4 regions of the Streptomyces nigra genome follow, and region 1 is predicted to be linked to each of the others. Evidence: riboswitches for the same ligand, from Rfam matches in the RefSeq annotation. Region 1 holds a riboswitch; each other region holds the start of a gene.
The links. A riboswitch is a leader RNA that binds a small molecule or an ion and turns the genes downstream of it on or off. The one in region 1 is predicted to bind cobalamin.
Positions count from the first base shown of each region.

Region 2: it holds a riboswitch for cobalamin, as region 1 does, so the genes downstream of both, DC008_RS28280 ((2Fe-2S) ferredoxin domain-containing protein) here and DC008_RS07455 (cobalamin biosynthesis protein) in region 1, are expected to answer to the same signal.
Region 3: it holds a riboswitch for cobalamin, as region 1 does, so the genes downstream of both, DC008_RS23235 (ribonucleoside-diphosphate reductase subunit alpha) here and DC008_RS07455 (cobalamin biosynthesis protein) in region 1, are expected to answer to the same signal.
Region 4: it holds a riboswitch for cobalamin, as region 1 does, so the genes downstream of both, DC008_RS00365 (ABC transporter substrate-binding protein) here and DC008_RS07455 (cobalamin biosynthesis protein) in region 1, are expected to answer to the same signal.

Region 1 covers NZ_CP029043.1:1,596,699-1,603,644, reverse strand. Annotated here, with positions in the region: gene cobN (cobaltochelatase subunit CobN) at 1-1,370, opposite strand, end outside; gene DC008_RS07460 (cobyric acid synthase) at 1,367-2,875, opposite strand; gene DC008_RS07455 (cobalamin biosynthesis protein) at 2,872-3,834, opposite strand; cobalamin riboswitch at 3,937-4,076, opposite strand; gene DC008_RS07450 (hypothetical protein) at 4,183-4,404, opposite strand; gene DC008_RS07445 (inorganic phosphate transporter) at 4,445-5,677, opposite strand; gene DC008_RS07440 (lysozyme) at 5,831-6,598, opposite strand; gene DC008_RS07435 (class II aldolase/adducin family protein) at 6,797-6,946, shown strand, end outside.
Region 2 covers NZ_CP029043.1:6,131,784-6,138,729, forward strand. Annotated here, with positions in the region: gene scpA (methylmalonyl-CoA mutase) at 1-1,001, opposite strand, end outside; gene DC008_RS28275 (methylmalonyl-CoA mutase family protein) at 1,001-2,803, opposite strand; cobalamin riboswitch at 2,945-3,123, shown strand; gene DC008_RS28280 ((2Fe-2S) ferredoxin domain-containing protein) at 3,183-3,581, shown strand; gene DC008_RS28285 (gamma-glutamyltransferase family protein) at 3,745-5,568, shown strand; gene DC008_RS28290 (inositol monophosphatase family protein) at 5,668-6,525, shown strand; gene DC008_RS28295 (phytoene desaturase family protein) at 6,629-6,946, shown strand, end outside.
Region 3 covers NZ_CP029043.1:4,980,923-4,987,868, reverse strand. Annotated here, with positions in the region: gene mctP (monocarboxylate uptake permease MctP) at 1-711, shown strand, start outside; gene DC008_RS23240 (GNAT family N-acetyltransferase) at 785-1,291, shown strand; cobalamin riboswitch at 1,344-1,468, shown strand; gene DC008_RS23235 (ribonucleoside-diphosphate reductase subunit alpha) at 1,593-3,947, shown strand; gene DC008_RS23230 (ribonucleotide-diphosphate reductase subunit beta) at 4,004-4,960, shown strand; gene DC008_RS23225 (hypothetical protein) at 4,873-5,112, opposite strand; gene DC008_RS23220 (GlxA family transcriptional regulator) at 5,205-6,170, shown strand; gene DC008_RS23215 (bifunctional albaflavenone monooxygenase/terpene synthase) at 6,167-6,946, opposite strand, start outside.
Region 4 covers NZ_CP029043.1:65,337-72,282, forward strand. Annotated here, with positions in the region: gene DC008_RS00355 (transposase family protein) at 1-476, shown strand, start outside; gene DC008_RS00360 (PP2C family protein-serine/threonine phosphatase) at 910-2,268, shown strand; cobalamin riboswitch at 2,531-2,708, shown strand; gene DC008_RS00365 (ABC transporter substrate-binding protein) at 2,737-3,762, shown strand; gene DC008_RS00370 (FecCD family ABC transporter permease) at 3,843-4,874, shown strand; gene DC008_RS00375 (ABC transporter ATP-binding protein) at 4,871-5,656, shown strand; gene DC008_RS00380 (ABC transporter substrate-binding protein) at 5,959-6,946, shown strand, end outside.

The sequences.
Region 1 (6,946 bases):
ACATTCCCGAACTGCAGCGACGCCAGCACGATGTCGTCGCCGTCGACGTACAGCGAGCCCGGCGGCTCGCCCCACGCGTCCAGCATGGCCTGCTTGAGGTCCGCGTCCAGCGTGTCGAACCAGGTCGTGTAGTCGGCGAGCGGCACCCGCGCGGGCGCCGACGCCAGCTGTTCCTCGGTCAGCCACTCGACGTCGTGCCCGCCGGCCTCGATGAGCCGGTGGATCAACTCGTCGCCGTTGTCGGGGTACTCGGTGAGCGCGTAGCCCGCCTCGGACAGCGCGTCCAGCACCCGTACCGCCGAGGCGGGTGTGTCCAGGCCGACCGCGTTGCCGACGCGGGAGTGCTTGGTCGGGTAGGCGGTGAAGACGAGAGCCAGCTTCTTCTCGGCGTTCGGCTTGTGCCGCAGCCGGGCGTGCCGGACGGCGATCCCGGCGACCCGCGCGGCCCGCTCCGGGTCGGCCACGTACACCGGCACGTCGTCCGGGCCCTGCTCCTTGAACGAGAACGGCACGGTGACCAGGCGCCCGTCGAACTCGGGGATCGCCACCTGCATCGCCGCGTCCATCGGGGACAGCGCCGCGTCGGACTCCTTCCAGGCGGCCCGCGAGGACGTCAGGCACAGCCCCTGCAGGACCGGCACGTCCAGCTCGGCGAGCCGGCCGATGTCCCAGGCCTCCTCGTCGCCGCCCGCGGAGGCCTGCGAGGCGTGGGTGCCGCCCGCCGCGAGGACGGTGGCGACCAGGGCGTCGGCCCGGCCCAGGATCTCGTACAGCCCGTCGTCCGCGCCGCGCAGCGAACCGCAGTACACGGGCAGCGCGTTGGCGCCCCGGGCCTCGATCGCGTCGCACAGCGTGTCCACGAACGCGGTGTTGCCGGAGAGGTGGTGGGCCCGGTAGAAGAGCACGCCCACCGTCGGCCGGCCGTCCTGCCACGGACGCGAGCCGTGCACGCCGTACTCGGGCATCGGGCGCGGCTCCAGGAACCCCTCGCCCGTCAGCAGCACGGTGTCGGACAGGAACCGGGCCAGTTCGGTGAGGTTGGCGGGGCCGCCCGCCACCAGGTACTTCAGCGCCTCCGCGACCACACCGGCCGGCACCGACGACTCGGCCATCAGCTCGGCGTCCGGCACGGACTCGCCGCCCAGCAGGACGGTCGGCACCCCCGACGCCTCGAGCACGGCGAGCCCGTCCTCCCAGGCCCGTTTCCCGCCCAGCAGCCGTACGACGGCGATGTCGGCGCCCTCGATCAGCGCGGGCAGTTCGGCCCCGACGTCCAGGCGGGTCGGGTTGCCGATCCGGTACGCGGCGTCGCCGGCGCGTGCCGCCAGCAGGTCCGTGTCGGCGGTCGACAGCAACAACACAGTGCTCATGCGGGCGCTCCCGGTGGGATGAAGGGCAGTCCTCGCGGCGCGCCCGACTCGATGAGCCGCCACAGCGCGTCCGTGTCCGCGTGGTGTTCGATGAGATCGCCGAGCCGGTCGAGCTGCTCCTCGCGCAGCGCGGCGAAGGAGGTGCCGGGCGCCGGCACGAAGCGGCGGCCCGCGGCGGCCGCCACCTCCCGCAGGAAGGCACGCCGGAAGCCGTCCGACTCCAGCGAGCCGTGCCAGTGGGTGCCCCAGGTCTGGCCGACCCGGCAGCCGTCCAGGAAGGGTTCACCCGCCAGGACTTCGGCGACGCCGTGGTGGATCTCGTAGCCCTCGACGGGTTCGCCGAGCGCTTCGCCGACCGGCCGGGTCAGGGTCTTCTCCCGGGCGAACCGCACCCGTACGGGCAGCACACCGAGGCCGTCGACATGGCCGGCGCGACTCTCGACGTCGTCCTCGATGTGCTCGCCGAGGACCTGGAAACCGCCGCAGATCCCGAGGATCGGCCGGCCCTCGGCGGCCCGGCGCACCAGCGCCGCCGCCAGCCCCCGCTCGCGCAGCCAGCGCAGCGCCTTCACGGTGCCGCGGGTGCCGGGCACGACGACCAGGTCGGCGTCGGCCAGCTCCTCCGGCCGGTCCACGAACCGCACGACGACGCCCGGTTCGGCGGCGAGGGCGTCGACGTCCGTGAAGTTGGACATCAGCGGCACCGCGCACACGGCGACCCGCAGCACGTCCTCGCCGACCGGGGCGGCCACCTCCGACTCGCGCACCGCGCCGCGCAGCGACACCCGCAGGCCGTCCTCCTCGTCGATGCCGAGGCCGTGCCGGAACGGCAGCACGCCGTACGTCCGCCGGCCGGTCAGGCCGTGCAGCATGTCCAGGCCCGGCTCCAGCAGCGAGACGTCCCCGCGGAACTTGTTGACGAGGAACCCGGCGACCAGCTCCTGGTCCTCGGGCGCCAGCAGCGCCACGGTCCCGAAGAACGAGGCGAAGACACCACCGCGGTCGATGTCGCCGACGACCAGCACGGGCAGGTCCGCGCCGCGGGCGATCCCCATGTTCACGATGTCGGTGCGCCGCAGGTTGATCTCGGCCGGGGAGCCCGCGCCCTCGCAGATCACCGCGTCGTACGCGCCCCGCAGTTCGGCGAGCGAGTCGAGCACGGTGCCGAGCAACTGCTCCTGCCTGCCGCCGTGGTAGCCGCGGGCGCTCATCTCGCCGACCGGCCGGCCGAGCAGCACGACCTGGCTGCTGCGGTCGCCGCCGGGCTTGAGCAGCACGGGGTTCATCAGCGCGGTCGGCTCCACCCGGCAGGCCTGCGCCTGCATGGCCTGCGCGCGCCCGATCTCCGCGCCCTCGCGGGTCACGAAGGAGTTCAGCGACATGTTCTGCGCCTTGAAGGGCGCCACCTTCACGCCCTGCCGCACCAGCCACCGGCAGATCCCGGCGGTGACGACGCTCTTGCCGGCGTCGGAGGTGGTGCCGGCGACCAGGAGTCCACCGTTCACGAGGTCCTTCCTCTCGTCCCGCGCCGCCGCCCCGGCAGCAGCCGGGCGCCGGCGCACACGCCCAGCGCGAGCACGCCCACCCGCTGCGAGAGCCGGACGGCCCGCTCGATGTCCCCGACCTCGACGGCCCGTCCTGCGGCGCCGTTGAGCACGGGCCGGTGCTCCACCCGGCCGCCGTACGACAGCGTCCCGCCCAGCCGCACGCCGAGCGCCCCCGCGAACGAGGCCTCCACGGGGCCCGCGTTGGGGCTGGGATGCCGGTGGGCGTCGGCCCGCCAGGCCCGTACGGCACCCCGGGGATCGCCCCCGGCGACGGCGGCCAGCGCGGCGGTCAGTCGGGCGCCCGGCCAGCCGGCGACGTCGTCGAGGCGTGCCGAGGCCCAGCCGTAGCGGCGGTACCTGGGGGAGCGGTGCCCGACCATGGCGTCGAGGGTGTTGACGGCCCGGAAGCCCGCGAGGCCCGGCACGCCGGCGACGGCTCCCCACACCAGTGCGCCGACCACGGCGTCCGAGGTGTTCTCGGCGACGGACTCCACGACGGCCCGCGCGATCCCGTCGGCGTCCAGCGCCTGCGGGTCGCGTCCGCACAGGTGCGGCAGCCGCGCCCGTGCCGCGTCGACGTCTCCGGCCTCCAGGGCGCGCCCGATCGTCCGGGCCTCGCGGGCGAGCGACGTGCCGCCGACGACGGCCCAGGTGACGGCGCCGGTCAGGGCGACGGAGGTGGCGGGGGAGGGGCGCACGGCGCGGGCGGCGAGCGCGGCGGCCGCCACGGCGCCTCCGGCGCACACGGCGGTGTGCAGCACACCCCAGGCGCGGTGGTCGCGCCACAACACCCGTTCCACGGCGCCCGCGGCACGTCCGAACGCGGCGACCGGATGCCCCCGGCGTGGATCGCCGAGCAGCAGGTCACCGAGGAGTCCGGCGGCGGCGCCGTACGCGAAGACGCGTTCGGCACGCACGGGGTTCAGCCGGTGGTGGCGTCAGACAGGGGTCCGGTACTGCGTGACGATCGGCAGGCGAGCATCGCGTGATGTCCTCACTCAGGGTGTCCACGCCCTGGTTCGACGAGACCGGCGGCGAGAGTTCCTGGCTCCCGGGGGTATCTACCCCGGTGACAGTGGCGGGACCGCGCCGGATTCGCACCGGCTTCCTCTTCTGCCGCCGTAGATGGCTCCGGAAGTCCACCACGGGTCGCGACGGCCGTCAACTTGCCTGTGACCTGCGACGGGAGAGTGTGCGCAGGCCCACACACACCGAAGGTGCGCGACGGAGTTCCGTCGCGCACCTCAGGAGTCGAAGGCCGTACGTCAGGCCACGATGAGATAGATGCCGTAGGCCACGGCCGCCGTGCAGGCGGCGAAGCACGCGTAGGCGCCGGTGACCGCGAGCGCGGCCGAGTCGCCCTGCGCGACCGCCCGTTCGCGGCGCGAGAGGCCCGCGATGCCGAGGGTGAACAGGCCCACGAGGGCCACCGTGACCACGAGACTGACACCGAAGACGGAGCCGAGAGCCGCCCAGTCGATCTTCATACTGCTGCTTCCTTGGGTTGCCGGGAGGAGTGACCGGGAGTCAGACGCCGAGCTTGGTGGGCTCGGGTCCGCCGGCCGGAGCCGGGACGGTGACCGCGAGGTCCTCGGTCACCGTGCCCGTGGGAGGCGGGGTCACGGCGGCCATGGCGGTGGTCACCACGCCGGCCGGCTCGTCGTCGGCGATGACGTTGGTGTGGTCGACGACCTCGCGGCGGGAGATCTTCCAGATCGCGAAACTGGAGGCGACCAGGAAGACCGCGACGGCGGCGGTGCCCCAGGTGCCGAGGCCCGTCACATACTCGGCGAGCGCGGCGACCAGCGCGGCCGCCGGCAGCGTCAGACCCCAGGCGACGAACATCCGGGTGGCCGTGGACCAGCGGACCACACCGCCCTTGCGGCCGAGGCCCGCGCCCATCACGGCGCCGGAGACGGAGTGCGTGGTGGACAGCGAGAAGCCGAGGTGCGAGGAGGCCAGGATGACCGTCGCGGCGCTGGTCTGGGCGGCGAAGCCCTGCTGCGGCTGGAGGTCGGTCAGGCCCTTGCCCATGGTGCGGATGATGCGCCAGCCGCCGAGGTAGGTGCCGAGCGCGATGGCCAGACCGGCGGAGAGGATCACCCAGGTGGGAGGGTCCGAGTCGGGGGCGAGGGCGCCGCCCGCGACCAGGGCGAGGGTGATGATGCCCATGGTCTTCTGCGCGTCGTTGGTGCCGTGGGCGAGCGAGACGAGGCCCGCGGAGGCGATCTGGCCCGCGCGGTAGCCCTTCTTCGAGGCCTCGCCGTCGGCCTTCCGGCCGAGCCGGTAGGTGAGCCGCGTGGCCAGCAGGGCCGCGACGCCCGCGACGATCGGGGCGGCGATGGCCGGGAGCAGGACCTTGGTGACGAGCACGTCACCGTGGACGGCGCCGACGCCGGCCGAGGCGATGGCCGCGCCGATCAGGCCGCCCATGAGGGCGTGCGACGAACTGGAGGGCAGGCCCACCAGCCACGTGAGGAGGTTCCAGAGGATCGCGCCGACCAACGCGGCGAAGATGACCTCGGGACGGATGCCGGTCTCGTCGACGAGACCCTTGGAGATCGTGTTGGCGACCTCCACGGAGAGGAAAGCGCCCACAAGGTTGAGCACGGCGGACATGGCCACCGCGACCTTGGGCTTGAGCGCACCGGTCGAGATGGTGGTGGCCATCGCGTTGGCGGTGTCGTGAAAACCGTTCGTGAAATCGAACGCGAGCGCGGTTACCACCACGATCGCGAGGATCAGCGAGAAGTTTTCCATTTACCCAGGCAATCGTTCGAGGTCATTGGCTCGATGAACGTAGGAAACCTGAGTGAACGGAAGGTGAACTGGGGCGGGCCGCACGGTGTCCGGGACGGAGGGTTTCCCCAATGAACGGAAGCCCTCCGTCCGCACGGCCCGGGCGGGGCCCGGCTAGCGGCCCCGGGCGAACCTCTTGAGCTGCGTCAGCGACCCGTTGAAGAGATTCTGGTCACCCGGCAGGCTGCCGGCGTTGTCGTACTGCCAGAAGGTCCAGGCGCGCCATCCGGAAGGCAGTGTTCCGGGGCTCGGTGCATCGTAGCGGGCCACCCACCGCGCGTGGTCGCCGGCGAAGGCGCGGGAGGACCCGGTGCAGGTGTTCCACCAGTGGGCGGTGGTGTAGATCACCGGTCGGCGGCCGGTCAGCCGGCGCACCTCGTCGCTGAACGCCCGGATCCAGGAGACCAACGCCGTCTTCCGCAGCCCGTAGCACTTGTGCTTCTTGCTGTACGGGTTGTACTCGATGTCGAGCGCCGGCGGCAGGGTCCAGCCGTCGGGCCGCCAGCCGCCGCCGTTGCGCACGAAGAACGCCGCCTGCGCCCGACCCGAGGACCGGTCCGGCAGGGCGAAGTGGTAGGCGCCGCGCACCAGGCCGGCGGCGCGGGAGCCGTCGTACTGCTGGCCGTAGTAGGGGTTGCGGTACGTGTGCGACTCGGTCGCCTTGACGTAGACGAACCGGGCGCCCTTCGCCCGGCCGGCCTGCCAGTCGACGTTCTTCTGGTGCGAGGAGACGTCGTGGCCTCTCGGTTTCCCGGCGGCGGCGGCCGGGGTCCCGGCGAGGGCGGTGGCGCTCAGCGCCAGCACCGCCGCGCAGGCCGCCGCGAGACGGGAGCGGTGGGTGCGCCGGTCACGGCGACGGGACGGTTTGCGGGCACGGGCCATGGTTCCCCCCGGAATGGCGACGTGTGCGGCAAATCACCCGGAGATTATCCGAAGATCGTTGAACTCTGATCGATTGCACGCCAAGAAGGTGGACTGGGTGATATGTACCGCTATGCGCCCTCCCGGAGGTCGCCCCTCCGCCCTAAAGTGCCCCCGCGCACCGGCGACTTCGCGCACCGCGCCTGGCAGGATCGCCGTATGGCTGAGGAACGGTGGGAGCAGGGGGACGCACGGGAACCGCGGGACGAGGAGGTTCCGGACCGGCGCACGGTGCGGCCCGAGGAGGCGGCGGCCTGGGAGGCCCTGGTCGCGACGGCCCGCCGGACCGTCGCCGAGGGCCTCGTGGTC
Region 2 (6,946 bases), 4.5 Mb from region 1:
CATCCCGACGTCTGCGAATGGGTGCGCAGCGACAGCGACTTGGAGTTCTTCGGGTCGAACTGCCTGACCAGCTTCGCCCACAGCAGGCGCGCCGCGCGCAGCTTGGCGACCTCCATGAAGAAGTTCATGCCGATCGCCCAGAAGAACGACAGCCGGGGCGCGAACGCGTCGACGTCCAGGCCGGCTTCGCGGCCCGCGCGGATGTACTCCACACCGTCCGCGAGCGTGTACGCCAGCTCCAGATCGGCCGTCGCACCGGCCTCCTGGATGTGGTAGCCGGAGATGGAGATCGAGTTGTAGCGGGGCATCCGCTGCGAGGTGAAGGCGAAGATGTCGGAGATGATCCGCATCGATGGCTTCGGCGGATAGATGTAGGTGTTGCGGACCATGAACTCCTTCAGAATGTCGTTCTGAATGGTCCCGGCCAGCTTCTCGGGCGGTACACCCTGCTCCTCGGCGGCGACGATGTACAGCGCGAGGACCGGCAGCACCGCGCCGTTCATCGTCATCGACACCGTCATCTTGTCCAGCGGGATGCCGTCGAACAGCTGCCGCATGTCGTAGATCGAGTCGATGGCCACGCCCGCCATGCCGACGTCACCCGTCACCCGCGGGTGGTCGCTGTCGTAGCCGCGGTGCGTGGGCAGGTCGAAGGCGACCGACAGGCCCTTCTGACCGGCCGCCAGATTGCGCCGGTAGAACGCGTTGGACTCCTCGGCGGTGGAGAAACCCGCGTACTGGCGGATCGTCCACGGCTGGTTGACGTACATCGTCGGGTACGGGCCGCGCAGATACGGCGCCATGCCCGGGTAGGTGCCCAGGAAGTCCAGGCCCTCCAGGTCACGCCCGGTGTACAGCGGCTTGACCGCGATGCCCTCGGGCGTCTCCCACAGCGGCTCGTCGCCGCCGGTGGCCTGCTTGACGGCCGTACGCCACTCGTCGGAGCCGCCCGCCGCGGCCGGGGTCCCCAGTTCGATCCCGGTGAAGTCGGGGATTCCCATCAGGACACTCCCATGCGGTCGAGGGTGGCGGACAGGACGGCGACGGCGTCACAGCCCGCGAAGACATGGCCGTCGACCCCGGGGTGGTCCCCGGGCCGCCCGGCGAGGAACACATGCGCGGCACCGGCTGCCTTCAGCCGCCCGGCGACCTCGGCCGCCTGCTCCTCGTACACGGTGTCGCTGGAGCACAGGCACGCCTCGGTGGCGCCGCTCTCCTCGAAGGTGCCCTCGGTGACCGGCTCGATGCCGCCGGCCTGGAAGAGGTTCGAGGCGAAGGTCAGACGCGCGGTGTGGGCGGCGGCCGGGCCGAGCGCGGCCAGGTAGATCCGCGGCCGGGCGCCGGTCGCGGCCAGATGCGCGTCGGAGCGGGCGCGCAGCGCCTCGTACGCCTCGTCGCGCCGGACCCGCGGCAGACCGCCGGACGGCGGCTCGGGCGCGGGCTCACGCACCACCGGCTGCTCGCCGAGGTGCGGGAACTCGCTGACCCCGGTGACCGGTTCGCGCCGCTTGGCCAGCTTGCCGGTGCGGGCCTCCCAGGTGGCGGCGAGGTCGTCGCGCAGCTGTCCCGAACGCAGCGCGGCGGCCTGGCCGCCCGCCCGCTCGATCCGCTGGAAGAACTCCCAGCCCGCGTGGGCCAGTTCGTCCGTGAGCCGCTCCACGTACCAGGAGCCGCCCGCCGGGTCGATGACCCGGGCGAGGTGGGACTCCTCGATGAGGATGGTCGAGGTGTTGCGGGCGATGCGCCGCGCGAACGCGTCGGGCAGGCCCAGCGCGTGGTCGAAGGGCAGCACGGTCACCGAGTCGGCGCCGCCGACACCGGCCGCGAGCGTGGCGACCGTGGTGCGCAGCATGTTCACCCACGGGTCGCGGCGGGTCATCATCACCGGCGAGGTCACGGCGTGCTGTACCTGGGCGCTCGGCGCCCCGGACACCTCGGTCACCCGTGCCCACAGGCGGCGCGCCGCCCGCAGCTTGGCGATGGTCAGGAACTGGTCGGCGGTGGCCGCGTAGCGGAACTCCAACTGGCCGGCGGCCTGTTCGACCGTCAGCCCGGCCTCGGTCAGCTCCCGCAGATACGCCACACCGGTGGCCAGCGCGGCGCCGAGCTCCTGCGCGGCCGAGCCGCCGGCCTCGTGGTACGGCAGCGCGTCCACGGTCAGGGCCCTGAGCCCCGGGTACTCCTCGGCGCACCGCCGGGCCGGCGCGGCGGCCGGGGCGAACGGCAGGGACGTACCGGTGCGGGCCTCGTGGCCGAGCGGGTCGAAGCCGAGGTTGCCGCGTGCCGCGTCCTTGGCGACGCCGCGCTCCTCGTACAGGGCGAGCAGCGCCTGTGCGGCGGCCTCCGACTCGGCGCCCGCGTCCAGGACGACCGGGGCGAGGTCGAGGTACACGCCGTCGAGGGCGCTGCCGAGGGAGGACACCGGGATGCCCGCCTCGCCGAGGACCAGCCAGAGCGAGGTGACGCCGTTCTCCAGGTCCGCCAGCACCACGCCGTCCGCGGCCGTGGTGTGCCGCTGCCGTACGTCCCAGCCGCCGGCGGTGTTGCCCTCGGGGCGACCACCCCGCACATAGGGGGCGAAGCCGGGCAGGCCGGGGTCGGGCGCGGCGTCACGCGCGGTGTACAGCGGGCGGGAGCGCATCCCGTCCTCGAGTGGGGTGGACAGGGCGTCCTCGGCAGCCGTCCCCGACACGTCCTTGCCCGCCTTGCGCAGCACACCTTCCACCAGGTGTCGCCACTGCTCATGGGTTGCGTCAGGGAACTCGGCGGCCAGCGAGAGCCCGTCGTCAGGCAGGACCGTCATGCTCGGATGCTAGGTCAGATGGTCAAAGGAGCAGCAGGGGGCATGGCTGTGACCTTGCCCTCTTCCAGATTGTGACCTGGGTCTCGGGACCCCGGCGGTGCCCGCGCGGGCACGCTGAACGAGTGGCTCCGGGCCCTGACTTGATAGCCTCGTGGGGCTGGTCGCGCCCCTTCTCCGGGGCCAGGGAATCCGGTGCGAATCCGGAACTGACGCGCAGCGGTGAGGGGGACGGGCGGGGCAGGCACGCCACTGGGAGACCGGGAAGGCGCCCCGCCGGGACGAACCCGAGTCCGAAGACCTGCCGGCACCTCCACGCCCCCGGGCGGGGAGGCCCTCCGCAGGCCGGCTCCGCGTACGAGCCCCGACCCTCAAGGCGTGTATGTCCGTCTCCCCGCCCCAGCCGTCGCTCCCGGATCGGCAGATTCCGTCCACGCCCTGCCGGGTCGTGCTCTGCCGGGACTGCTGCTGCGGCAGCCCCAAGGTGACCGGTGTCGACCACGCGGGTCAGGCCGCCCGGCTGCAGGAGAGCGTCCCGGTCCGTGTCTCGGACTGCCTGGACGTCTGCGACCACGCCAACGTGGTCGTCGTCCAGCCCTCCGCCGCGGCGCGCGCGGCGGGCGCCCGGCCGGTGTGGCTCGGCCTCGTCAACGACCCCGACGCCACCGAGGACGTCATCGCCTGGGTACGGGCCGGTGGGCCCGGAGTTGCTCCCTGCCCGGAGATCCTGGCCTTTCACACCATTTCCCCGCCCTCGTCGCGGGCCTCGGGGAAGGGCTGACCGGCCGCCCGTGGCCCCGCCCTGCGTGCCCGCCACGGGTGCCCGACCGCCACACCTTCACGCCACCCTCGCTCCGTGCCCCCATGGACGGTTGAACATCGAACAGGCGGTCACGCAAGATCGGACGGACCCGTCCGGCCCCGACCGCGAGGTGACGCCCGCCATGTTCACCACCCGTCCCACCCTCCAGGGCACCTTCGGCATGGTGTCCTCCACGCACTGGCTCGCCTCGCAGTCCGCGATGGCGGTGCTGGAGCGAGGCGGCAACGCCTACGACGCCGCCGTGGCGGGCGCGTTCGTGCTGCACGTCGTCGAACCGCATCTGAACGGCCCGGCCGGCGAGGTGCCCATCCTCCTCGCCCCGGCGGGCGGCGAGGTGCGGGTGCTGTGCGGCCAGGGCGTCGCCCCCGCGGACGCCACCGTCGCCCACTACCGCGGCCTCGGCCTGGACCTCGTCCCCGGCACCGGACCGCTGGCCGCCGCCGTGCCCGGCGCCTTCGACGCCTGGATGGTGCTGCTGCGCGACCACGGCACCCTGGCACCCGCCGACGTCCTCGCGTACGCCGTCCACTACGCCGAACACGGGCACGCGCCCGTGGAGCGGGTCGGCGAGACCGTGGAGACCGTGCGCGAGCTGTTCGAGACGGAGTGGACCTCCTCCGCCGAGGTGTATCTGCCCGACGGCGAGCCGCCGCGCCCCGGCGCCCTCTTCCGGAACCCGGCCCTCGCCGCCACCTGGAAGCGCCTGCTCGAGGAGATCTCCGGCGCCGGCGACCGCGTCGCGCAGATCGAGGCCGCGCGCGCGGTGTGGCGTACCGGGTTCATCGCCGAGGCGCTCGTCCGGCAGGCGCAGCGGCCCACCCTCGACACCAGCGGCGAGCGCCACACCGGCACCCTCACCGCCGCCGACCTCGCCGGCTGGTCCGCGACCTACGAGGCCCCCGCGACGTACGAATGGAACGGCTGGACCCTGTGCAAGGCCGGGCCCTGGAGCCAGGGCCCGGTGCTCCTCCAGCAGCTCGCCCTGCTCCCCGACGAGCTGCCGCCGTACGGGTCCGCCGGCTACGTCCACCTGCTCGTCGAGGGCTGCAAGCTGGCCATGGCAGACCGGGAGGCCTGGTACGGCGACGCCGCCGAGGTGCCGCTCGACGACCTGCTGTCCGACGCCTACAACGCCGATCGCCGCCGGCTGGTGGGCGAGGCCGCCTCCTTCGAGCTGCGGCCCGGCAGCCCCGGCGGGCGCGTGCCCCGGCTGGGCGCCCACGCGCGCGGGGAGGCCGCCGCGCCCGGTTCCGTCGCGCCGGGCGCCGGGGAGCCGACGGTCGCCAAGTCGCCCGTGGCGCCGGTGCCGGCCGAGCCCGAGGTCGCCGCGGACGGGCTCACCCGCGGCGACACCTGCCACCTCGACATCGTCGACCGGTGGGGCAACATGGTCGCGGCCACCCCCAGCGGCGGCTGGCTCCAGTCCAACCCCGTCGTGCCCGAACTCGGCTTCCCGCTCGGCACCCGCCTGCAGATGACCTGGCTGGAGGAGGGACTGCCGAACTCCCTGACCCCGGGCCGGCGCCCGCGCACCACGCTCACCCCCAGCATCGCGCTGCGCGACGGCGTGCCCGTCCTCGCCTTCGGCACCCCCGGCGGGGACCAGCAGGACCAGTGGCAGCTGCACTTCTTCCTCGCGGTCGCGCTGCGCGGGCAGGTCCGCGGCGGCCTCGACCTGCAGGGCGCGATCGACGCCCCGAACTGGCACAACGACAGCTTCCCCGGCTCCTTCTACCCGCGCGGGACACGGCCCGGGAGCGTCACCGTGGAGGGCCGCACCGCCCCCGCGGTGATCGACGGGCTGCGGCGGCGCGGTCACGACGTCACGGTCGGCGACGCCTGGTCGGAGGGCCGCCTGTGCGCGGTCGCCCGGGACCCCGGAACGGGGGTGCTGTCCGCCGCGGCGAACCCGCGCGGCATGCAGGGCTACGCCGTCGGACGCTGAGGGGCCCCGAGGGGCAGCGACCACGCGAGTTCACCGGGAGTCCGTCCGCAGGTCACCCGGCGGGCGGGCGTTGTCAGTGGCACGTGTTTCCATGGACGGGTGATCGAAGAAAACGAAACCATCGAAGAGTTTCTCGCCCAGCACGCCACCGACGTGGAGGACGCCGTCCGCAAGGCGGCGGCCGCCGAGATCATGCCCCGCTTCCGCCGGCTCGCCGACCACGAGGTCGACCGCAAGAGCGGACCGCACGACCTGGTGACCGACGCCGACCGGCTCGCCGAGCGGTATCTCACGGAGGCCCTCGGCGCCCTCCTGCCCGGCTCGGTCGTCGTCGGCGAGGAGGCGGTCCACGCGAATCCGTCCGTGTACGACGCGATCCGCGGCGACGCCCCGGTGTGGATCGTCGACCCCGTCGACGGCACCCGCCAGTTCGTGCACGGCGACACGGGCTTCTGCACCCTGGTCGCCCTCGCCCGGCACGGCGTCGTGCTCGCCTCCTGGACCTACGCACCCGCCCTCGACCAGCTGGCCACCGCCGTACGGGGCCGGGGCGCCTTCCTCGACGGCGAGCGGCTGCACGCCGGAGCCCCGGACCCCGGCAGCGACCTGCGCGTCGCCACCTCCCACCCGGACTTCACCACCGACGAGCAGAAGCGGGCCCTGCTCGGCCTGTGGACCGACGGCGTCGCCCCGCGCCCGTGCGGCTCGGCGGGTCTGGAGTACCTGGCCATCGCGCGGGGCGAGTTGGAGGCCACCGCCTTCGGATGGGAGGCCGCATGGGACCACGCTGCCGGACTGCTGCTCGTGGAGGAGGCGGGCGGCGCCCACCTGACGCGCACGGGGGAGCCGTTCCGTATCACCGGGGGCAACGCCCTGCCGTTCACGGCGGCCCGCGACGCCGCCACGGCCCGGCGGGTGGCGGGACTCCTGTCCGGCGGAGCGCGGCGAGCGGCGTAGGAATAGAGTCGGCCGCGGGGGAGCGGAGGTGGGGCGACAAGGCCCCGGCCTATCCTGATTCCTCTAGGCCGCCGCCTGACGAAGGGGTCCGAACGTGCCGTCGATGCTCGACGCAGTCGTGGTGGGTGCGGGACCGAACGGCCTGACCGCTGCCGTGGAGCTGGCCCGCAGGGGCTTCTCCGTGGCCGTGTTCGAGGCACGGGACACCGTCGGCGGCGGGGCCCGCACCGAGGAGCTGACGCTGCCCGGCTTCCGGCACGACCCCTGCTCGGCCGCCCACCCCCTCGGCATCAACTCGCCCGCGTTCCGGGCGATGCCGCTCGACCGCTACGGGCTCGAGTGGCTGCACGCCGGGCTGCCCATGGCCCACCCCTTCGCCGACGGCACCGCCGCCGTGCTGTCCCGGTCCGTCGCCGAGACG
Region 3 (6,946 bases), 3.4 Mb from region 1:
CTGCTGGGCTTCATGGCGATCGCGGCCGGGATCAAGGTGCAGAACGGGCAGCTGGCGATCCCGCAGCTGTTCGAGAACATGTTCCCGGCCTGGTTCGCGGGCGTGGCCTTCGCGGCCATCGGCATCGGCGCGCTGGTGCCGGCGGCGATCATGTCCATCGCAGCGGCGAACCTGTTCACCCGCAACATCTACAAGGACTTCATCAGGCCGGACGCCACGCCCGCCCAGGAGACCAAGGTCTCCAAGCTGGTGTCGCTGCTGGTGAAGGTGGGCGCGCTGGTCTTCGTCCTCACCATGGACAAGACGGTCGCCATCAACTTCCAGCTGCTGGGCGGCATCTGGATCCTGCAGACCTTCCCGGCCCTGGTCGGCGGCCTGTTCACCCGCTGGTTCCACCGCTGGGCCCTGCTGGCCGGCTGGGCGGTCGGCATGATCTACGGCACGCTCGCCGCGTACGGGGTGGCGACCCCGGCGCAGAAGCACTTCGGCGGCTCCTCCAAGGAGATCCCGGGCATCGGTGAGATCGGCTACATCGGTCTGACGGCGTTCGTGCTCAACGCGCTGGTCACCGTCGTCCTGACGTTCGTCCTGAAGGCCGCGAAGGCCCCCGACGGCGTCGACGAGACGAAGCCGGAGGACTACACGGCGGACGCGGGCGACCCCGGCGTCCAGGTGGAGCTGCCGCCGGCCACGGCGGGCTCGTCCCACTGAACCACCCGCACACGGCGGGCCGTCGGAGAAATCCGGCGGCCCGCCGCCGTGTTCCTGCGGCAGACTCGGCGGCATGGACATCGTGATCCGGCCGGCGGCCCCCGGGGAGTACGGCATCCTCGGGGAGATCACCGCAGAGGCCTATCTACGGGACGGACTGCTGGACTTCGGCGAGGACGACTCCTATCTCCATGAGCTCAAGGACGTGGCCAGGCGCGCGGCGGCCGCCGAGGTACTCGTCGCTGTCGAGCGCGACCGTGTCCTCGGCGGCGTGACCTTCGTCTCGGGCAGCGGCCCGATGGCGGATCTGGCCGGGCCCGGCGAGGCGGAGATCCGGATGCTCGCCGTCGACCGGGCGGCCCGGGGACGCGGCGCCGGCGAGGCGCTCGTACGCGCCTGCCTGGACCGCGCCCGCGCCACGGAGGGCTGTGTACGCGTGGTCCTCTCCTCCCAGCCCACCATGTACAGCGCCCATCGCATCTACGAGCGTCTGGGCTTCGTCCGCACCCCGGAACGGGACTGGAACCCCGTGCCGGAGCTCCTCGACCTCACGCTCGTCACCTATGAGTTGACGCTCTGACACCACCACGCCACAACATCTAGGGGTGGCGCGACGGGCGAGCACAAGATGTATGCTCATGCTCGCTGTCGCCGCAGGGGAATCCGGTGCGAATCCGGAACTGTCCCGCAACGGTGTACTTGTGCATGTTCCGTGCACATGGTCAGTCCGAGGACCTGCCGACAGTGCGTCCCGGCCACCCGGCCGGTGCGCCCAGACGTCCGGGCCTCGTGGAATGGGCCGGTGGACGCGACGCCCCGTGCGCTCGTGAGCTGCCCCCTGCCCTCCGCAAGGCCCTGTGCCGAGCGAGGGAGAGCCTCACGTGACCATCGCGCCAGCCGAACCGGCCTCAGCGGCGGCCGAACCGGAGAACGACGGTCCCGGTGCCGCGCTGTTGCGGACCCTGACCGAGCTGACCGCCGACCTCCCCGACGCCGACCCCGGCCGGGTCGCCGCCGCCGCGCTGCGCGGCCGGTCCGCGCGGGCCGACGAGGCGGAGCTGCGCGAGCTCGCCACCGAGGCGGCGGCCGGTCTCATCTCCGAGGACCCGGCGTACAGCCGGCTGGCCGCGCGGCTGCTCACCCTCTCCATCGCCGCCGAGGCCGCCTCGCAGGGCGTCACGAGCTTCACGGGGTCGGTCGCGACCGGGCACCGCGAGGGCCTGATCGCCGACCGGACCGCCGCGTTCGCGCGGACGCACGCGGACCGGCTCGACGCGCTCGTCGACCCCGCCGCCGACGACCGCTTCGGCTACTTCGGCCTGCGCACCCTCTACAGCCGCTATCTGCTGCGGCATCCGCACACCCGCAAGGTGATCGAGACGCCCCAGCACTTCCTGCTGAGGGTCGCCTCCGGCCTCGCCGCGGACGACACCTCCTCGGCGGTGGACGAGGTCGCCGCGCTGTACCGGCTGATGAGCCGCCTGGAGTACCTGCCGTCCTCCCCCACGCTCTTCAACTCCGGCACCCGGCACCCCCAGATGTCGTCCTGCTACCTCCTGGACTCCCCCAAGGACGAGCTGGACTCGATCTACGACCGCTACCACCAGGTCGCCCGGCTCTCCAAGCACGCCGGCGGCATCGGGCTGTCGTACTCCCGCATCCGCTCCCGGGGTTCGCTGATCCGGGGCACCAACGGGCACTCCAACGGCATCGTCCCGTTCCTGAAGACGCTGGACGCCTCCGTGGCGGCCGTGAACCAGGGCGGGCGGCGCAAGGGCGCGGCGGCGGTGTACCTGGAGACCTGGCACTCCGACATCGAGGAGTTCCTGGAGCTGCGGGACAACACCGGTGAGGACGCCCGCCGTACACACAATCTGAACCTCGCGCACTGGGTGCCGGACGAGTTCATGCGCCGGGTCGAGGCCGACCGGCCGTGGAGCCTGTTCTCCCCCGCCGACGTGCCCGAGCTGGTCGATCTGTGGGGCGAGGAGTTCGACGCGGCCTACCGCGCGGCCGAGGCGGAGGGCCTCGCGCGCAAGACCCTCCCGGCCCGCGAGCTGTACGGCCGGATGATGCGCACCCTCGCGCAGACCGGCAACGGCTGGATGACCTTCAAGGACGCCGCCAACCGGACCGCCAACCAGACCGCCCTGCCCGGGCACGTCGTGCACTCCTCCAACCTGTGCACCGAGATCCTGGAGGTCACGGACGACGGGGAGACGGCGGTCTGCAACCTCGGCTCGGTCAACCTCGGCGCCTTCGTGCGCGACGGGGACATCGACTGGGAGCGCCTGGACGAGACGGTCCGCACGGCCGTCACGTTCCTCGACCGGGTCGTGGACATCAACTTCTACCCGACCGAGCAGGCCGGCCGCTCCAACGCCCGGTGGCGCCCGGTGGGTCTGGGCGCGATGGGTCTGCAGGACGTCTTCTTCCAGCTGCGGCTGCCCTTCGACTCGCCCGAGGCGAAGGCGCTGTCCACGCGGATCGCCGAGCGCGTCATGCTCGCCGCGTACGAGGCGTCCGCCGACCTCGCCGAGCGCGAAGGGCCGGTGCCGGCCTGGGAGAAGACGCGCACCGCCCAGGGCGTGCTGCACCCCGACCACTACGACGTGGAGCTGACCTGGCCCGAGCGCTGGGCCGCGCTGCGCGACCGCCTCGCCACCACCGGCCTGCGCAACTCGCTGCTGCTGGCCATCGCCCCGACCGCCACGATCGCGTCGATCGCCGGTGTCTACGAGTGCATCGAGCCGCAGGTCTCCAACCTGTTCAAGCGCGAGACGCTGTCCGGCGAGTTCCTCCAGGTCAACTCGTATCTGGTGGAGGAGCTGAAGCGGCTCGGCGTGTGGGACGCCCGCACCCGTGAGGCGCTGCGCGAGGCCAACGGCTCGGTGCAGGACTTCGCGTGGATCCCGGCGGACGTACGGGCGCTGTACCGCACGGCGTGGGAGATCCCGCAGCGCGGCCTGATCGACATGGCGGCGGCACGCACGCCGTTCCTCGACCAGTCGCAGTCCCTGAACCTGTTCCTGGAGACGCCGACCATCGGGAAGCTCTCCTCGATGTACGCGTACGCCTGGAAGCAGGGGCTGAAGACCACGTACTACCTGCGCTCCCGCCCGGCGACGAGGATCGCCCGCGCGGCCCGCGCCACCGTCCCCGTCCAGCAGGCCGCCGACCCCGAGGCCGTCGCCTGCTCCCTTGAGAACCCCGAGTCCTGCGAGGCCTGCCAGTGACCACCAGCACGACCAAGAACCTGCTCGACCCCGGCTTCGAGCTGACCCTGCGCCCCATGCGCTACCCGGACTTCTACGAGCGCTACCGGGACGCGATCAAGAACACCTGGACCGTCGAGGAGGTCGACCTCCACTCGGACGTCGCCGACCTCGCGAAGCTGACCCCGGCCGAACAGCACCTGATCGGGCGGCTGGTGGCGTTCTTCGCGACCGGTGACTCGATCGTCGCGAACAATCTGGTGCTGACCCTGTACAAGCACATCAACTCCCCGGAGGCGCGGCTGTATCTGTCGCGCCAGCTGTTCGAGGAGGCCGTGCACGTCCAGTTCTATCTGACGCTGCTGGACACCTACCTCCCCGATCCGGAGGACCGGGCGGCGGCGTTCGCGGCGGTGGAGAACATCCCGTCGATCCGTGAGAAGGCCGAGTTCTGCTTCCGCTGGATGGACTCGGTGGAGAAGCTGGACCGGCTGGAGTCGCAGTCCGACCGCCGGCGGTTCCTGCTCAACCTGATCTGCTTCGCCGCCTGCATCGAGGGCCTGTTCTTCTACGGGGCCTTCGCCTACGTCTACTGGTTCCGCAGCCGGGGCCTGCTGCACGGCCTCGCGACCGGCACCAACTGGGTGTTCCGGGACGAGACCATGCACATGTCGTTCGCGTTCGACGTGGTCGACACGGTCCGCAAGGAGGAGCCGGAGCTGTTCGACGACCGGCTCCAGCAGCAGGTCACCGACATGCTGAAGGAGGCCGTCGAGGCCGAGCTGCAGTTCGCGCGCGACCTGTGTGGTGACGGCCTCCCGGGCATGAACACCGACTCGATGCGGCAGTACCTGGAGTGCGTCGCCGACCAGCGGCTGACCCGCCTCGGCTTCGCCCCGGTGTACGGCTCCGAGAACCCCTTCTCCTTCATGGAGCTGCAGGGGGTTCAGGAGTTGACCAACTTCTTCGAGCGGCGTCCCTCGGCGTACCAGGTGGCGGTGGAGGGCACCGTCGACCTGGACGAGGACTTCTGAGTCCGGACCGCGTCGCGCTCCTGGGCCTCCCTGATCTGACGGTCGATGCGGCGGTCGTGCACGATCCCGATCACCGAGGGGAGGACCAGGAGGACGAACATCCCGAGCACGACGGCCATGGCGAGCAGTGTCTGTGTCTGTTCCGTAGTCATGACACCACTGTCGCGCCGGACACTCCTGTCGAACAGTGGCAGGACTGCCGCACACCCTCGATTTACTGCCATCCGCGAGGCACAATGGCACCATGCTGAAGAACGTGGCGGCCGTCCTGCTGGACGGCGTACACCCCTTCGAACTCGGTGTGGTCTGCGAGGTGTTCGGCATCGACCGCAGCGACGAGGGCCTGCCCACGTACGACTTCGCGGTCGTCTCGGCCGAGGGGCCGACGCTGGGCACCCACGCCGGCGGGCTGACCCTCTCCACCCCGTACGGTCTGGAGCGGCTGGAGGAGGCGGACCTGATCGCGGTGCCGGCCGGGAACGACTACCTCACCCGTGACTTTCCGCCCGAGCTGCTGGACGCCCTGGTCAGGGCGGTCGACCGGGGCGCCCGGGTGCTCAGCGTCTGCTCCGGGGTCTTCATGCTGGGAGCGGCGGGCCTGCTCGACGGACGGCGGTGCAGTGTGCACTGGCGGCATGCCGAGGAGCTGGCGCGGCGGCACCCCCGGACGACGGTCGAGCCCGATGTGCTCTACGTCGACGAGGGGCCGGTGATCACCAGCGCCGGCACCGCCGCCGGCATCGACGCCTGTCTGCACCTGGTGCGCAAGGAGCAGGGCCCGGAGGTCGCCAACAAGATCGCCCGGCGGATGGTGGTGCCGCCCCACCGGGACGGCGGCCAGGCCCAGTACATCGAGCGCCCGCTGCCCGCCTCCTCCTGCGACACCGTCGGCGAGGTGCTGGCCTGGATGGAGCGGCACCTAGACGAGGACGTCACCGTCGAGCAGCTCGCCGAGCGCGCGCTGATGTCCCCGCGGACCTTCGCCCGCCGCTTCCAGCAGGAGACCGGCACCACCCCCTACCGCTGGATCCTGCGGCAACGGGTCCTGCTGGCCCAGCAGTTGCTGGAGGCGACGGACGAGACGGTGGACGCGATCGCCGGCCGGACCGGGTTCGGCACGGCCGCCGCGCTCCGCCACCAGTTCGTACGGGCCCTCGGGACGACCCCCCAGGCCTACCGGCGCACGTTCAAGGGACCCGAGGCCGCCTAAGGGCTACGGGGTGTCGTCCGCAGTCTCAGGTCGTGCGGGTGGAGGGTGATGCCGACCCTGGTCCCGTCCTTCGAGCCGGGTGTCTGCTCGAAGTGGTACGAGGTCGCCAGCGCCGCCGTGACGAGTGTCAGCAGCGCCATCGACAAGTGGTCGCTCGGGCACTTGCGGTTACCGACGCCGAACGGCGTCATGGCGTACTTCGGCACCTCCTTCGCCCGCTCCGGCAGCCAGCGGTCCGGGTCGAACCGGAGGTGGTCGGTGTAGGACCGCGGGTCGCGCTGGACCGCGTACGGGCTGTAGACGATGTCGGACCCGGCCGGAATGCGATAGCCACCGAGTTCGGTGTCGGCGACCGCGCGCCGGGTGAGAATCCAGATCGCGGGCCGCAGCCGCATTGCCTCGATCACGACATTGTTGGTGTGCCGCAGGGCGCGGACGTCCTCGAATGCCACCGGCCGGCCGGCGGTCACGGATTCAACTTCCGCGCGCACCTTGTCGGCGTGTTCCGGGTGCTCGGCGAGGACATGGAGCAGCCACATGATCGTGGACCCCACGGTTTCGGCCCCTGCGGTCAGAATGGCGACGACCTGGTCGTGGATCTCCTGCTCGCCAATGGGGTCGCCATTGCCGTCCGTGGCCTCCAGCAATGCCGTCAGCAAATCGTTCGGCCTTTGACCGGATGCCCGGCGTTCGGCGACGATCTCGTCGACGATGAGATGGAAATCGGCCAGGGCTCCGTTGAATCGGCGGTTGGCCGGGAGCGGCAGCCTGTAAAG
Region 4 (6,946 bases), 1.5 Mb from region 1:
GTGCGTTCGTCCTGCTCGACGGCACCCTCCTGCCCATCGACCGGATCGCTGCCGACAGGCCGTTCTACTCGGGCAAGCACAAGAAGCACGGCATGAACGTCCAAATCCTCGCCGACCCAGCCGGACGTCTCTTGTGGACCTCACCCGCCCTACCCGGAGCCGTCCATGACATCCGCGCCGCACGCGAACACGGCATCTTCAACGCCCTGACCGCGGCAAAGATCCGCTGCTGGGCCGACAAGGGCTACCAGGGCGCCGGACCTGCTGTCCGCGTGCCCTACCGAGGCCGATGGGAAAACCTGTCCGAAGGCCAGCAAGCCGTGAACCGCTCACAGGCCAAAATCCGAGCCCTGGTCGAACCCGCCGTCGCCACCCTCAAGTCCTGGCGGCTCCTGCGCAAGCTCCGCTGCTCAACCACCCGCATCACCAGCCTCGTCCAAGCAGCCCTCCCCCTCCACCTCACCTGCTCAAACTGAAGTTGGAAAAGGACCTGCCCGTTCCTGAATTGCCGGAACACCCACACCAATGTCACTCCGTCAGCGTAGACATGAGCACACGCGGCTGCGCGGTGCTATTCGATACGCAGAGCCGTGGCCGTGGGAGCCCCGGCCGCCGCGACCGGCCGGACTCGGCGCGAGCGGCTCATCGGGTGCGACGTACCGGCGCAACGCGCGGCGACGAGCTGGGCGCGAAGACACTGCCACGACTTCCGCCCGGAGTGACACGGCTTCCGTCCATGCCATCCCCGCCCGCCTGGTCCACGCACACGCAGCTGGGCACATGGCCTGTTTGCGGATGAACGAAACGGGGCAAAGCTTGCGCCGTTGGCCGCCTCCCGTCGAAAGGCCCTAGGTAGAGGTGGACCCGACTCCCACTGACCGCACATGACACGATCCAGAGGCACGCGCGTTGAGTGACCAGGACCAGACCGGGCGGACCGAGCAGCCGAAGGTTCCTGACCTGCGGTTGCAGCTGGACACCGAGCTGGACGAGATCGGTGCGCAGTTACAAGCCCTGGCCGACGCCAAGGACCGGCTGCAGGGTCTGCTGGGCGCGGTGCTGGCCATCAGCGGGGAACTGGATCTCTCGGCTGTGCTGCGGCGCATCGTCACCACCGCGATGGAACTGGTCGGCGCGCGGTACGGCGCCCTGGGGGTGCTGCACGAGTCCGGCGAGTATCTCAAGGCCTTCATCACGGCGGGGCTGAGTGAGACGGAACGCGCCGATCTGGGCGGGGTGGCGTTCCCCCACGGTCGTGGCGTGCTCGGGCATCTCATCCACAATCCCGAACCACTCCGCGTCGACGACATCCCTTCGCATCCCGCCTCCGCCGGCTTTCCGCCCGGTCATCCGCCCATGCGCACCCTGCTGGGCGTGGCGATCAGTGTCCGCGGCGAGATCTACGGCGACCTCTACCTGTCCGAACGTCTCGACGGCCGTCCTTTCGGCCCCGATGACGAGGACGTGGTGGTCGCCCTCGCCGGCGCCGCCGGTATCGCGATCGAGAACGCCCGCCTGTTCGGGCAGGTCCGTGACAGCGCGGAGACCTTCCAGCGTCTGCTGCTGCCCACGCTGCCCGATCTGAGCCCCTTCACCGCCGCCACCGTCTACCGGCCGGCCGATGAACCCAACCGGCTCGGCGGGGACTGGTACGACGCCATCGTGCTGCCCGACGACACGGTCGGCATCATGATCGGTGACGTAGGCGGCCACGACCTGTACGCGGCGGCCGCCATGGCGCAGACCCACAGCATGCTCCGGGCGCTGCTGTACGACCGCCGTACCCCGCCCAGCGAGATCCTCGCCCAACTGGACCGCACCCTGCACGCCACTGCGGATGTCCCGGTCACTACAGCGTGCCTGGCCCGTATCGAACCCGACCCATCCGGGTGGGTACTGCGATGGAGCACGGCCGGGCACTATCCTCCCCTGCTGATCGGCCCTGACCTGGAAACGGAGTACCTGCACGCCGAGCCCGGCCTGCCGCTCGGGGTGAGCACCGGTGAACACCGCCCCGACCACACCCGCTCCCTACCCGCGGGCTCGATCCTCCTCTTCTTCACCGACGGCCTCATCGAACATCCAGCCCACTCCATCGACGTGGGCCTGACCGCTCTCGCCGACCTCGCCGCCACCCACGCCAACCGGCCCCTGCACGAACTCGTGCAGGTCCTGGCCGATCACCACCCGAGCGACGGCCAGGACGACATGGCCATCCTCGCCCTGCGCATTCCGGCCGGCACCAGTCCCCCACAACTCCCGGCATAAGAGCTCCGAGGCCAGCGCCGCCTGACGGGCAGTCACCCGAGCGCGGTCACGAGTGATCAGCACGGCGCTCGCCCCTCGGGCGGACCCAGTAGGCAAGTGGACCTCGCCGCAGGGCGGTTCCCGTCCCGCAAGGTAGCCGCCCCGGGTGGTGCGACGGGGCGAGGAGCACGCTGAGCGACTCGTCCTTCGGGCCGTCCACGGAGCGTTGAGGAGGCGTGGTGTGTGCGGCCGGAACCCCTCGGCCTTTGCCGATGACTCGGGGAATCGTAGGATCACCTGGTCATCGCCGCGACGGGAGACAGGAAGCCGGTGCGAATCCGGCACGGTCCCGCCACTGTGACCGGGGAGCGCCCCTCCGACACGCCACTGCGCACCGCGCGGGAAGGCGGAGGAAGCGTCGATCCGGGAGTCAGGACACTGGTCCGTCGCGGGCCCGATCCGAGGAGCGCGGACTCCAGGAGGCTTCACGTGTCCCAGCTGTTCACCCCTGCCCGCACGCGCGGGTTCCTTCGTGCCACGGCCGCTGCCGTGGCTCTGTCGTCAGTGCTGTTGACCACGAGCTGCGGTGCGGCCGACGAGAGCGGCGGGGACGCGAAGGCCACCGCGGCCGTGCCCGCAGGTTTCCCGGTCACCGTCGACAACTGCGGTGTGAGGACGACGTACGACAGGCCGCCGTCGCGGGTGGTCACCATCCATCAGCACCCGGCGGAACTCATGCTCGCCCTCGGCCTGAAGGATCGCATGGTCGGCACGGCCTTCCCCGACTCCGCGGTGCTGCCCGAGCTGAAGGAGGACTACGAGGCGGTTCCCGAACTGGCGCGGAAGGAGCCGTCGTTCGAGAAGATCCTGGATGCCGAACCCGACTTCGTCTACGGCGGCTACGGCAGCGCCTTCACCGAGAAGGAGGGCCGCTCCCGCACGGCGTTCGCCGACGCGGGCATCGACACCTACCTCAACCGTGAGTACTGCGGCAAGAAGAAGGTGACGATGGAGGACACCTACGACGAGGTCCGCACCATCGGCAGGATCTTCGGTGTCCCGGACCGGGCCGACAAGCTGGTCACCGACCTCAAGAGCCGCGTCGGCAAGGCCGCCGGCAAGGTCGAGGGCGAACCCGAGGTGCCCGTCTTCGTCTACGACAGCGGCGACAAGGCCGCCTTCACCGCCGGCGGCAAGAGCCTCGGCACCGAGCTCATCCGGCTGGCCGGCGGCGAGAACGTCTTCGCCGACCTCGACGACGTCTTCGGCGACGTCTCCTGGGAGCAGGTCATCGAGCGCAAACCGGAAGTCATCGCCGTCTACGACTACGAGGGCGCCGGAAGCGTCGAGCAGAAGAAGAGGTTCCTGCTGTCCCAGCCCGCGCTCGCCGACGTACCCGCGGTCAGGAACAGGCGGTTCGTCGTTCTGCCGCTGACCGCCACGCTGGTGGGGATCCGCTCGGCCTACGCCGTCGACGATCTTGCCCGCGGACTGCACCCCGAGAGCTTCCGGTGACCCGGACCACCACCGTCACATCCGTCGAGACGCGAGTCCGACGACGGAAGACTACCGAGCCAGGAGAGCGCCGAACCGGGCTGGCCGTCACGCTGTTGGTGCTCACCGCCCTGCTCGTCGTCTCCGCCGTCACCGGACTCGCGATCGGATCCGTCCAGGTGCCACCCACCCAGGTGTGGGGCATCGTGACGCACGCACTGGGTGCCGACTGGCAGCAGCCTGACTGGTCGCGGGCCCGGGAGATCATCGTGGTGGACGTGCGAGCGCCGCGGGTGCTGCTCGGGGCGGTCACCGGCGCCGGCCTCGCGGTGGTCGGCACCGCCCTTCAAGCGCTGGTGCGAAACCCGCTCGCCGAACCGTACCTGCTCGGCGTCTCCTCGGGGGCGTCCCTCGGCGCGGTCTCCGTCATCGTGTTCGGGGTGACCCTGTTCGGTCCGGTCTCCCTGTCGGTGGCAGCCTTCGTGGGGGCGTTGGGGGCGCTCCTGCTCGTGTACGCCACCGCCCGCACCGGCGGACGCATCACCTCCTCGCGTCTCGTGCTGTCCGGCGTGGCGATCGCCGCGACGCTCACCGCGGTCCTCGATCTGCTGTTGCTCACCACCGATCGAGGCAACGAGACCCGCGCGGTCCTCGCCTGGACCCTCGGCGGTCTCGGCGGGGTCGACTGGGGCACGCTGTGGCTGCCGAGCACGGCCTTGCTGCTCGGTGTCGGCGTCCTGTTGACGCAGGCCCGCAACCTGAACCTGCTGCTGGCCGGCGAGGAGGCGGCCACCACCATGGGGCTGGACGTGGCCCGCTTCCGTGCCCGGCTGTTCGTCCTGCTCTCCCTCGTCACGGGCGTGCTGGTCGCGGCGGCCGGGCCGATCGGCTTCGTCGGCCTGATGACGCCCCACATCGTGCGCCTGTTCGTCGGCGGCGACCACCGCCGGGTCCTGCCGACGGCGGCGCTCGGCGGAGCGGTCTTCCTCGTCTGGGCCGACATCGCCGCGCGGACGATCGCCGCGCCGATGGAGATACCCGTCGGCGTCCTTACGGCCCTGTGCGGCGGGCCGTTCTTTCTGTGGCTCATGCGGCGGGACGCCCGGCGCGGCACCGACCGAGGTGTGGCATGACCGCGGCCGATCTGAGCGTCGACGGCGTCACGCTCACCGCCGGAGCCCGCCACCTGGTGCGCGACGTGTCTCTGACCGCCCGTCCGGGCGAGACCATCGGGCTCGTGGGCCCCAACGGCAGCGGCAAGTCGAGCCTATTGCGCACCGTCTACCGCGTGCTGCGCCCCGACGCGGGTGAGGTCAAGGTCGACGGAGCCGACGCCTGGTCGCTGCCCGTGCGGCAGCTGGCCCGCACCGTGGCGGCGGTGGTCCAGGAGCCGGCAGCCGACTTCGACCTCGCGGTGCGCGAGGTCGTCGCCATGGGCCGCACCCCGCACAAACGGCTGCTCGCGGGTGACACCCCCGAGGACGCCGAACTCATCGACTCAGCACTCCTGGCGGTCGACGCCGTCCACCTGGCCGACCGCACCTTCGACCGGCTCTCCGGCGGCGAACGCCAACGCGTCCTCATCGCGCGGGCCCTCGCCCAGCAGCCCACCCTCCTCGTCCTCGACGAACCCACCAACCATCTCGACATCCGGCATCAACTGTCCGTGCTCGGCACCCTTCGGCGCCTGCCCGCGACCGTGCTGCTCGCCCTGCACGACCTCAACCTGGCCGCCTGCTTCTGCGACCGCCTCTACGTCCTGTACGAGGGTGAAGTCACCGCTTCCGGACCGCCCGCCGAGATACTCACCCCCGCGCTCCTGGCCGAGGTCTACGGAGTGGAGACGGAAGTGGCCGTCCATCCGCGCACAGGCGCCCCTCAGGTGACGTTCCTCCCCCAGGAGCCAAGCGCCTGACAAGCTCAGCCCATGGCGCCCGGTGACGGCGCGAGCGCAGGCTGTCCGCCGCGCTCCTGGCGGCGGCACAGAGCCTGGCCCCGCCCTGTCAGGTAGGGGGCTGCCGCATCGCCTCGATGTCCTGCCCGGAGCAAGACCGGTGGCGCGCTGCCTCATGGACGCCACCTGCCCCCTACGACACCGCCCATGTGAAGGGCCCGGGCAGAACCCTTGGGTACCGGACTGTCCTCTGAGCTGCCCGGGGAGCCTTTATTGCAAGTATTATGCAACAGCTTATGATCTTCATTAAGGGTGTGAGGTCCATGACGGTCCGTCGGATACGGACAGCCGCCGCCACAGCGGCCATACTCACCGGCGTCGCCGCTTGCTCGGCCCCCGGTGACAGCGAAGTCGGCGGCGGAGCCGACTCCGTCGTGATCGGGGTGGCATCCGAGCCGGACACACTCAGTCCCCTGCTCGGCTACGGCAAGGACGGCAACTCGAAGGTGTTCGACGGCCTGCTCGCCCGGGACGCCGACCTGAGGCTGAGGCCCGCCCTCGCCAAGGCCCTGCCCGAGGTCAGCGACAACGGCCTGACCTACACCTACACCCTCCGTGACGGGGTGACATTCAGCGACGGCGAGCCTTTGACCTCGGCCGACGTTGTGTTCACCTACGAGACGATCCTCGACGCGAAGACGAACAACACCAGTCGCAGCGAGCTGGACGCCATCAAGGAGGTCCGCGCGGACGGTGACGACAAGGTGGTCTTCACCCTCAAGTACCCTTACGCCCCCTTCGCCGGGCGCACGGTGCTGCCCGTCGTCCCCGAGCACATCGCCAAGGGGCAGGATCCCAACACCGGCTCCCTCAACACCAAGCCCGTAGGCACGGGCCCGTACGTGCTCACTGCCTGGAGCAAGGGAGAGAAGCTCACCTTCAAGGCCAACCCGGGCTACTGGGGCGGCGCGCCGAAGGTGAAGAGGGTGACCATGGCGGTCATCAAGGACGACGACGTGCGCGCCACCCGCCTGCGCTCCGGTGACCTCGACGGCGCGGTCCTGCCGCCCAATCTCGCCGCCACCTTCAAGAGCGACGGCGCGAAGAAGACCTACGAGGCGACGACGTACGACTTCCGCGCGGTCACCCTTCCGCAGGGGAACAAGGTCACCGCCGACCGTGCCATCCGGCGGGCACTGGACGCCGCGGTGGACCGGCAGGGCATGGTCGACACGATCCTCGACGGCGCAGGACGCCCCGCGTACGGGCCCTTGCCCGTTGACACCCCCTGGTTCGCCAAGGGCATCGAGC